Regions from separate parts of the Pelotomaculum sp. PtaB.Bin117 genome, predicted to be linked through region 2. Evidence: riboswitches for the same ligand, from Rfam matches in the RefSeq annotation. Region 2 holds a riboswitch; the other holds the start of a gene.
What was found. A riboswitch is a leader RNA that binds a small molecule or an ion and turns the genes downstream of it on or off. The one in region 2 is predicted to bind cyclic di-GMP.
Positions count from the first base shown of each region.

Region 1: another riboswitch for cyclic di-GMP. It lies ahead of A4E54_RS11145 (hypothetical protein); the one in region 2 lies ahead of A4E54_RS08370 (response regulator).

Region 1 is NZ_MVQM01000151.1:23,454-28,123, forward strand. Features, by position in the region: gene A4E54_RS11125 (hypothetical protein) at 34-183, opposite strand; gene A4E54_RS11130 (hypothetical protein) at 820-1,350, shown strand; gene A4E54_RS11135 (hypothetical protein) at 1,549-1,842, opposite strand; tRNA gene A4E54_RS11140 (tRNA-Thr) at 2,110-2,184, opposite strand; cyclic di-GMP riboswitch class I at 2,507-2,590, shown strand; gene A4E54_RS11145 (hypothetical protein) at 2,628-2,864, shown strand; gene A4E54_RS11150 (DUF2225 domain-containing protein) at 3,342-4,667, shown strand.
Region 2 is NZ_MVQM01000121.1:1,032-5,701, reverse strand. Features, by position in the region: gene scfA (six-cysteine ranthipeptide SCIFF) at 153-305, opposite strand; gene A4E54_RS08390 (hypothetical protein) at 647-904, shown strand; gene A4E54_RS08385 (glutathionylspermidine synthase family protein) at 901-2,133, shown strand; gene A4E54_RS08380 (DUF350 domain-containing protein) at 2,170-2,568, shown strand; gene A4E54_RS08375 (hypothetical protein) at 2,684-2,875, opposite strand; cyclic di-GMP riboswitch class I at 3,145-3,227, shown strand; gene A4E54_RS08370 (response regulator) at 3,376-3,750, shown strand; gene A4E54_RS08365 (hypothetical protein) at 3,950-4,180, opposite strand; gene A4E54_RS08360 (hypothetical protein) at 4,404-4,670, opposite strand, start outside.

The sequences.
Region 1 (4,670 bases), on a different contig from region 2:
TCCTTGCGGGGAGGCTGTTATCACTTTATTTTCTTAACTGGGCTCTGTTTCATCGAATGAAAGATTGGTGACCCTGGTAAAATTGCCTTTTTTTATCTCTTCTTTACTGGCTTCTTTTTCCAATAAACCTTTAGATCCTGGCGCCATTGTTGGCACCTTTTTCTTTCGGTTTGCTTTCTTCATTTTGTTTCACCCCCTTTAACTACATCTATCTTACCCGTATAAGGATGTTAAACACCCTTAAATATTATTTAGCAATTTCTTCAAGTTCTTTAGCTGAACCAACCATTTGTTTCTTTATAATTCACAATAATTCACACATTCAGCACCTGTTTCATATAGTGTAAAAAACAAAACTAAGGAGGTTCTTTTTAATGTCCGATGTTATCGCTGAAGGCGCAGGTTTTGGTAATTTCGGGTTTATCATCTTCTTAATCTTTATCCTGATTGTCTTTGGTATTGGCATTTGTGGTGGCGGCTGCATTTAAAACGTTGCAATTCAAATAGCAAGCTTAAACCAACAATTAAACTCCATATACCCAAGTGGAGAAAGACAAAAGGGCAGGCTTACACACCTGTCCTTTCAGTTTAAAATGGATCTCCCGAACAGAAGGCAGATAGCCTTTTGTCCTGGAAATTTTTTGTATAGCATCATGGATTCGGCGTTCACGATTATCTATGCGCAAACTTCCTCACCGCTATTTAACAGCCTCATAAACTTGTGTTTGGCAAGCCAAGCACCATACTCAACCGACGGTGATGGCAACCCGCTCCTATAGCGGCATTTACTCTATTTTAAATAATATTGGGGTGCGTTAATTGAATTATTTTTATGGAATTCTGTTGGTAATGCTGGGATTTTTAATTTTAGCCCCTTATATTTTCAAAATCAAAATACCGATCTTTGTTGCCTCAACTTCTATAATCGTTGTTTTTTTAGGAGTCACATTATTTACTCATGGCCCCGGTTTAGAATCCGATAATGATATTGTTTTTAGCAGTAAAACCGTTCAAGTTACAAATCCAGCTAAAAAATATAATTTAACTTTTAGTGGAGGCACAATTGATTTATCAAATGTAATACCTCGGCACAAAGGTGAAAAGATAATAATTAACAATGTCTTTTCATGTGGAACCATTAAAATAAAACCAGAAACACCAGCTACGATTAAAATTAGTTCCGCATTTGCAGTAGCCAAAACACCAGATAAATCATCAGTTTATTTCGGAAGTTATAATTACAAAACAAAAAGTTTTATTGAGAACGCAAATTACTTTGACATTGAAGTAAAAACCATATTCGGCACCCTAAACATTGACGATATGATTAAAACAAAGACTGTGCAGTAAATTACGTCGTCTCCGATTTGACAACGGCAGATTACTGGTTACGGAAACGACGTCTCAACAAAAAGATTGTACAAGCAAGCCTCCCCCCGGCTACCCGTCATTCATACCTGCGGCGTTTCACTGGCCTGCTTTTTTGGTAAAACCAAAGCCGCCCTGCCGGACGGCCAATTTATTAAACCTGGCTTATTACAGTCTTACTTAAGCGTTAAAGCGCTGCTTTATTTCTTCAGCAATTATTTCAATATCAACGTTTTCATTGTCGGAGTATATATTTTTACATTCTACCCTATACTCGGGAATTGTTTCTGCCGCTTCCTTTACCCTGAATAAAGGAGACAGCGCTGTATATTCAATTACATCTTTAGAAATTTTATATTCAGCCCTCATGATTATGGTTTTTGCAAACAGCTTAAGCAAATCTTCATTGTTATCGCCGCGAATTAAATCCCTCGGAATTTTAAACTTACCAACCCTATTTATTAGATCACTCACAAATAAAACCTCATCTACTCTTATTATCTATTCATTCTGGCATATTTTCTGGTACGAATCAATGAGCCCATTAACTGCTGAAGTAACGATTAAAAGCGTTTTGTTTAGTCAAGTAAATATTAGTTGGGAGCGCACCTGTCTTTTGGTTTTGCTCGGTTCTGTTAGGCATGGATAAGTCTCATTTTAAAATGTTTGGCACACTTTTGACTTCTAATAGCTAATGGCAAGGACTTCCAACCTCGGAACCCTTGCCATTGCTGTATAATTTGGAGCTGATGGTGGGATTTGAACCCACGACCTGCGCATTACGAGTGCGCTGCTCTACCCCTGAGCCACATCAGCAAATTAGTTCTTTCTCAGTTAATAACTAGTGTATCTAATATTTTATCTGAACAAGTGGTTAAAGTCAACTTTACTCAAATCTCACTTTACTCAAATCACAAGTTTATCCAAATTCCTTTCTTAATGAATTGACTATCTTATAATAATGAGAGCTATAAAATATGATCTGCTACGCAATTTCCCATAAATTCCATTTATAAACTTAAACATTTTATTGCTATCTGAATGTTAACTGCCAAACAGGACCAGAGTCCCGTAACAATAGTTCTTTTTTCATATTTCCTTATATTAGACAGCTTTATATAATAATATAAAAGACGCAAACTGAAAAGAGCAAACATAGTGAAAACTATGGACGCAAAACCACGGGTCTAAGGCATATTGCCATGATAGCCGGGTTACCAGTAACCCCGGTATTTCCTTTCACAAAGAAGGGTTAGCGGATGCGTTATGGAAAAATGTTTTACTTAAACGTTCTTAATATCATTTTATTAGTACTAACTTTATTAATATTAGTAAAATATTACAGTCCAATGCTTGCTGTTGGCATTGCCCTTTATTTATTGATGGGTTTTGACGATTCACGTAACAAGTTTTTCTCCCGCGCTAGTGAACAAAACCATACAGTTATAGTAACTGATTGGATAAAAAATGAAGTAAAGGCAACAATTATAAAATAAGTTAATAATATTATTAAAATGTGTTATTTTTAGGACTGAAGTCCTAAAAAATTGGGATATGCTACCCATGTGTGACAAATAAAAATAATTATAATTATTTTTAATACCTCCTTTAATATAATCACCCATCTGCGGGGTTTTACCCCACCATTCCCTTTTTTCCATAACAACAGGGAATTTTTTTTTGCTTCTAAATCGTATTTCCTTTACAGAAGCACTTAAATCTTTTTAAATATCTAAAAAAGTCAATAAAATCCATATAATAAGAAATAAATATACCCGCTTTTTCAGTTTAGAGAAATATATGCCTTCATCATAATTAAAAATTCCTTTCAAATACCATTTTAGTAGTATAAAATATTAATTGAAATTTCAAAGGCGGGTGAAAAACATTATATGGATGCTCTTGAAAGCATTTTGAAAAAAATATCTTTTTTTCAAAACTTAAACTGTCCTTTGCAAGACCTGGTTAAAAAAATGCATCTGGAACGTTTTGAAGAAAACACAGATATATTTTCTGAGGGAGATCAAGGTTCAAGCTTATACCTAATCATATCAGGAAGGGTTTTAATATATTCAAAATCGTCCACCGGGCAGGAAATGGCTATTCAAACACTTGAACCATCAGATATTTTTGGAGAAATGAGTCTGCTAGACGGCGGATATCGCTCGGCCTGCGCAAGGACATTAGAAAAATCAATAGTTTTTAGTCTGGAACGGAAAGATTTTTTGGAGTTTCTAGACAACAACCCCAAAGCGGCGGTGACCATTATTGAAACTTTAAGCAAAAGACTCCGGCAATCAAATATCCGAAATAAAATATTAATTGAAACCAACCGCAAGCTGTCTACTCAGAACAATGACCAAAAGCAGAGCGCCGGCAACACACCCGGACAGGCTACTGACGAACAACAAGAACAGCTAGCCGAAGAAAAAAAAGAATATAGCATTAAAGCAGATAGAGCCGGTATGGAAGAGAGGGAGGAAAGCGGTTTCGCAGGAGTATTGGAACAGCATTTATATGAAGTCGAGCATTCTGCGGAGGAAGATGAAAAGCCAAGAGTAAAAAAAGATACTGACCTGAGAGAAATGTTATATAATAAAAAAGTTGTTTGTCCAATTTGCAATTCAAAATTCGAATCACCGAAAGCTCTGTCAAAATACGTTCAAACTACGAAAATGGATTATGATTTCTGTCAGTACTACAAAAATATTAATCCGCTTTTTTATGAAATGATTGTATGTCCCATTTGCGGTTTCACCTTTAACGAAGAAATACTTGGCATGCGCCTGAAAAAAGAGCAGTCGGAAGAAATAAAATCGCGCCTGATGACATTCTGGCAAGAGAATAAATTAAAGGACTATAGTGGAGTTCGTACTCTGGAAGAAGCCATAGAAACTTTTCTGTTGGCTATCTACAGCCTCCAGGGCAGACCTGTTAAAAAATCCCTGATGGGTATGCTGTTTTTAAAAATTGCCTGGCTCTACAGGTTTAAACATGAAAAAGTTCAAGAGCGAAAGTATATTGAAAAAGCCTTGACTAGCCTTTCAATAGCTTTTGAAAGTGAGGATTTTTCCAATGTCAGGTCGGAAATAAATACGGCATACTTGTTGGGCGTGTTAAATATGAATTCGGGCAATTACAGAGAAGCGGCCAAATGGCTGGACCGTGTCCTGAGACACCCGTCAAAATCAATGTTTCCAATGGTAATTAACCAGACCAGGGAACTATGGTCCGATGTACGGCAAAAATTACGCGAGGGAAAAGAACAGAAAAAACTAAATGAAGACGTTTCCGAATGATAC
Region 2 (4,670 bases):
AATCAACCGGACATTTCCGCTTCCCGCGCCTTTAAAAAATGGCGCGCTCCAAGCGCTTTCGCGCCAATATGCAACCATGTTTGTACGGCTTAATAATGAACCTATGCACTCATTTAGAAAAAGAACCTCATCCCGGCGGGACAAGGTTCTTTTTATCTTTCATTCTCTTTTACGCAGACCTGATTGCCGACTGTGCAAGAAGTCTTGCAGGCTGACTGGCAGGAGGTCTGGCACTCGCCACAGCCGCGATCCTTAATAGTTGCCGGCAACCGGGTGCTGTTCAAGGTTTTAATGTGTTTCTTCAAATTTCCCACCCCCGCTAAAACATTATAAATGATTCGGAAAAAAGGCGCAATAAAAATGAAATAAATTTTAACAAACAAAAAATCGGAATTAATCGTAAAACTTTTCAGAATAATATGTAATATTCCTATTGATTTGTTTACCATCCCCTGTTATAATTAAATAAAGTTTCATAATATTCTAGTAATTTAATCAATTTAAAATACTGCTTGAAAACCCTCATTCCTCTCCTTTTCTATGGTACCCGGGCAGCCGGGTATTTTTTTTTGCGCATTTTTATTGATATTAAAGGATTACCCAGGTATTTTATCGAATAAAACTCTTGATAGGAGTTGGTGTATCAATGAACCGTCAAAAACTTTTAGGTGTTCTCGTGGCCGGCATCATCGCTTTAACCGGGTGCAGCCAGACGGCATCCAACGATCCTCCGGCGGAGGAAGAGGAGCAGCAGGAAGATGTCTACTATGATGACGAAGGCTACTATGATGACGACGGCCATTTTATTCATACCGGCAAAATACACTCCGGCGGCAAGTCAAAGATAACATCGTCCTCTTCAAAGGGGCTGGGCTCGTCAGCCAAAGGAAGTGTTTCTTCTTGAACAGCCGGGCAAACCAGCCGCTCTCTATAACGGATCAATTGCATTATGAAAAATGGAAAGCGGTCATGGACCACCCCGCATTGCATTTTTTTAACTGGGGCGTTATGCACAACTGTCAATACGCCACTATAGAGCCGCTTGCAATAAGCAAGGAACTGTTAACCGAGATAAAAACGGCGACAGAGGCCTGCGGCAAGATTTATCAAAAAGCTGTCGACTTCGCCTTGAACAGCGCTCAGATTCTCCGTTTATTGGGCATTCCTGAAACAGCGATAGAGTTCTGCCGCTTGGCATATGATCCGCATATGCCCGTCACGGTAATCGGCCGGTTTGATTTCGCAGTCAACGGAGCCGGCGAAAACGCGGAAATAAAATTACTGGAATTCAACTCCGACACCCCCACCGGAGTTGTCGAGGCAAGTGAACTGAATGCCTTAATCACCAAATTACGCCACGTGAAAAACCCGAATGAAATGTTTGCCGGCAATGTAAAAAAAGCTTTTCACCAATTCATCTCAAAGAAATATGAAAATATTATTTTTACTTCACTGGGCTGGCACCAGGAAGACAAAGGCACTGTTTTAGCCGAGTTGGCGTTTTCCGGCCTGCCGGCTAAATACGTTCCGCTAGATAGCATAAGGGTAACCGCCGACAGGGTTGCGGACGACCGGGGAAACCGGATCGACCTGCTTTACCGGCTTTACCCGGTTGAGTGGTTTGCCAGGGAGATTGACGGGATAAAATTGCTCGAACTGGCAGCCAAAAGCAAGCTTGATCTTTTGAATCCCCCCTCGGCATTTGTGGCCCAGTCAAAAGTCATGCTGGCAATTATCTGGGAACTATATAAAAATACGCACTTTTTTAATAAAGCCGAACAAGAAATTATCACCCGCTACTTTTTGCCGGTCTACCTGGACAACATTTATTTCAAAGGCCGGCCGCACGCGGTCAAACCGGCTTTTGGCCGCGAAGGCGGCGGTGTGTGCCTCTATGACGAACAAGGTGAAATAGAAGCTCTTGTGGAAAACCAAGAATACATAAACGACCTGGTTTACCAGGAAAGAGTCACCCTTCCGATCCACACAATCAGCACATGGTCGGGTGAATTCACCGGGCGATTGCTGGTGGGAAGTTTTCTTATCGGGGGAGAATTCAGCGGGGTGCTGCTGCGGGTGGGAGAAGCCATAACCGGCGATCTCGCTTATTTTCTTCCCGTAACAAGCACCTGAGACCATGTGTTCTAAGGAAGGAGGTGAAAGCAAAACATGTTTTCGCAACAGATCCAATCATCACTGATTTGCCTGCTTGTCGCTTCATTAATTATATTACTAACCATCCTGGTTTTTGTGGCAATCACCAGATACAATGACTGGGAAGAAATCCGCAAGGGCAACATAGCCGCCGCCCTGGCCCTGGGAGGCAAGATCTTTGGGGTGGGAAACATCATGCGCTTTGCCATAATGTCAAACAGCGCCGCCGGGGAAACCATCCTCTGGGGGACGATTGGCCTTGTCCTATTAATTCTGGTATACCTGCTTTTTGAATGGCTGACGCCACGCTTGAACGTCAACAAAGAAATTGGTTCGGGCAACACGGCGGTCGGCCTGCTGTCACTGGTGTTTTCCATTACATTCAGCTTTGTAATAGGAGCCAGCATTTCGTAGCCGGTTCGTTGTTCATCCCCTTACCGACTCCGGCAGACTGATTGCCCCCCTGCCATAGGCAAACCCTTTGTTGCTGGCACAGTCTGCCGCATAGCCGGCCGGCGGCACAATAAACCTAATCCCTGCCGCCGTAATCATCACCGTCCCGGTCATAATCATCCCATGAAAAATGACTGTGAGGCACGGCGTAACGCATATGATGCCAACGACGAAACCGTTTTCTAATAAATAAGAAAACCATGGCTACAATTCCAAAAATGAGCAGGAATAGAATCAACACGAACAAAAATCCCAGCTTTAATAACATCAAACCTGACCCCTTCTTTACAATAATCAAAATCATATGACCCGATTTCCCGACATAACATCTGCCAGCGCCATCACGCCCATGCGGCAACCGGGTTTTCGGCACATAATCACCGAACCCGGCTGTACAGTATTATTCTACACCGCCGGCCGGATTCCTCGTCTGCTTCGTTTCGCAGGACAAAAGTCCTGTCGATAGGACAATAGTCCTATTTAGGACAATCGTCCCATTTACAATGGCTGCCTCACAATTTATAATACACTCAGGAAAAAAGAAAATGGCAAATCAGTCGAAAGACCGGGGCGCCAAATTACGGATCTAAGGCTTTCAGCAAGATGGTTGGACTATCGTGAATATCTAAAGACAAACAACTACCTTATTTCACGGTAAGGTGTTTTTTTTTAAATCGCGGCTCATACGGACAGGCTTCGGGGAAAATCTTCACTGCGAGACGCGGAAATTTCCACGTCATCAAAATTGCATGGGTGGGATGTAGATTCATGAAAGAAAATGCCTCAAATCTCCTTATCGTTGATGACAATAAAGGAATTTGCGCTTTATTAAACGAGCTGTTCAGTGAAGAGGGCTACGTGGTGGAAACCGCTTCCAGCGGTGAAGAAGGGCTCCGGAAAGTCCGCGCGAAAAGGCCGGCGTTAATCCTGCTGGATATTAAAATGCCGGGCATGAACGGTATCGAAGCTCTCGAAGAAATCGGGAAGTTGGCCCCGGGGGTACCGGTAGTGCTGATGACGGCATATACGGAACTGGATACAGTGCTCAAGGAAAAAAAGAAAACCCCTCAGCAATACTATATCGCAAAACCTTTTGCCCTAGAAGACATAAGTCACCTGGTTAAAAAAATTTTATGCGGTTAATCCGGGCGACGGTGTCCCGCACCGGCCATGAACACCCGTGTGCCCGCCGAATGGCTGTTGCCGTGGCAATAACGGCTTTTTCACGCCCAAGTTTATAAATGCTTTTATCCTCTTCCGGTTAATTTTACACCTCTCCGTTAATAGGCCCAGTACCAGCGAAGTTTAAACCAGACGCAAAGTAGCTACCACATTATGGTAACTACCTGGTTCTCAAAAAAAACTCTACAAGGGTGTCCAACTTTTCATCGGCAACATCTGAACCCAGTATATCCACGATCCGTTTTCGTATAGTACCTTCTTTAACCTCTACAAACAATTTCAATGATTCAGCTATTGCCTGCGATTGATTATCATTTGTATATTTAGCTGCCGTGGCCAGTAATTTTAAAGCTTCATCAGTAAAATATATATTTTTTCTTTTCTGATACATATTTTAAGCATCCTTTCGGCCATGTTTATGGTGGCCAGCTGTCCGAAGTGACACGGACGTAGATCCGGGAGACACCGTAAAGTAGTGTCCGGCGACACAATAATCCTGATTAATTTACTCTGTAATTGTATGGTTTTCATGGAAATAGTCGCTACTTTTTTGTCGGAATTATTACAACAGAATAATGCCTTCATCTATAGCTTGCGACAAAATTGTACCAAGGTTACACTACGTTTCGTTTCTTTTTCGGTATTTTAAAAAATACATCAAGTAACCATTCTCCATGATGTTCCTTAACTCCAATAGTATCTATAAGATCGTCGCCACAATGAAGATCAATAACATAAACATAATCAGTATCTACGCAAATTGGCATTCTTTTAATTTGATTAAAAACTGATAGTGCTGCTGCGTAATTATCATAAACAAGGCCAACAATCTCTTTCGCTTCAATATCATCTGCATCCATTTTACTTATACTAATACCGTT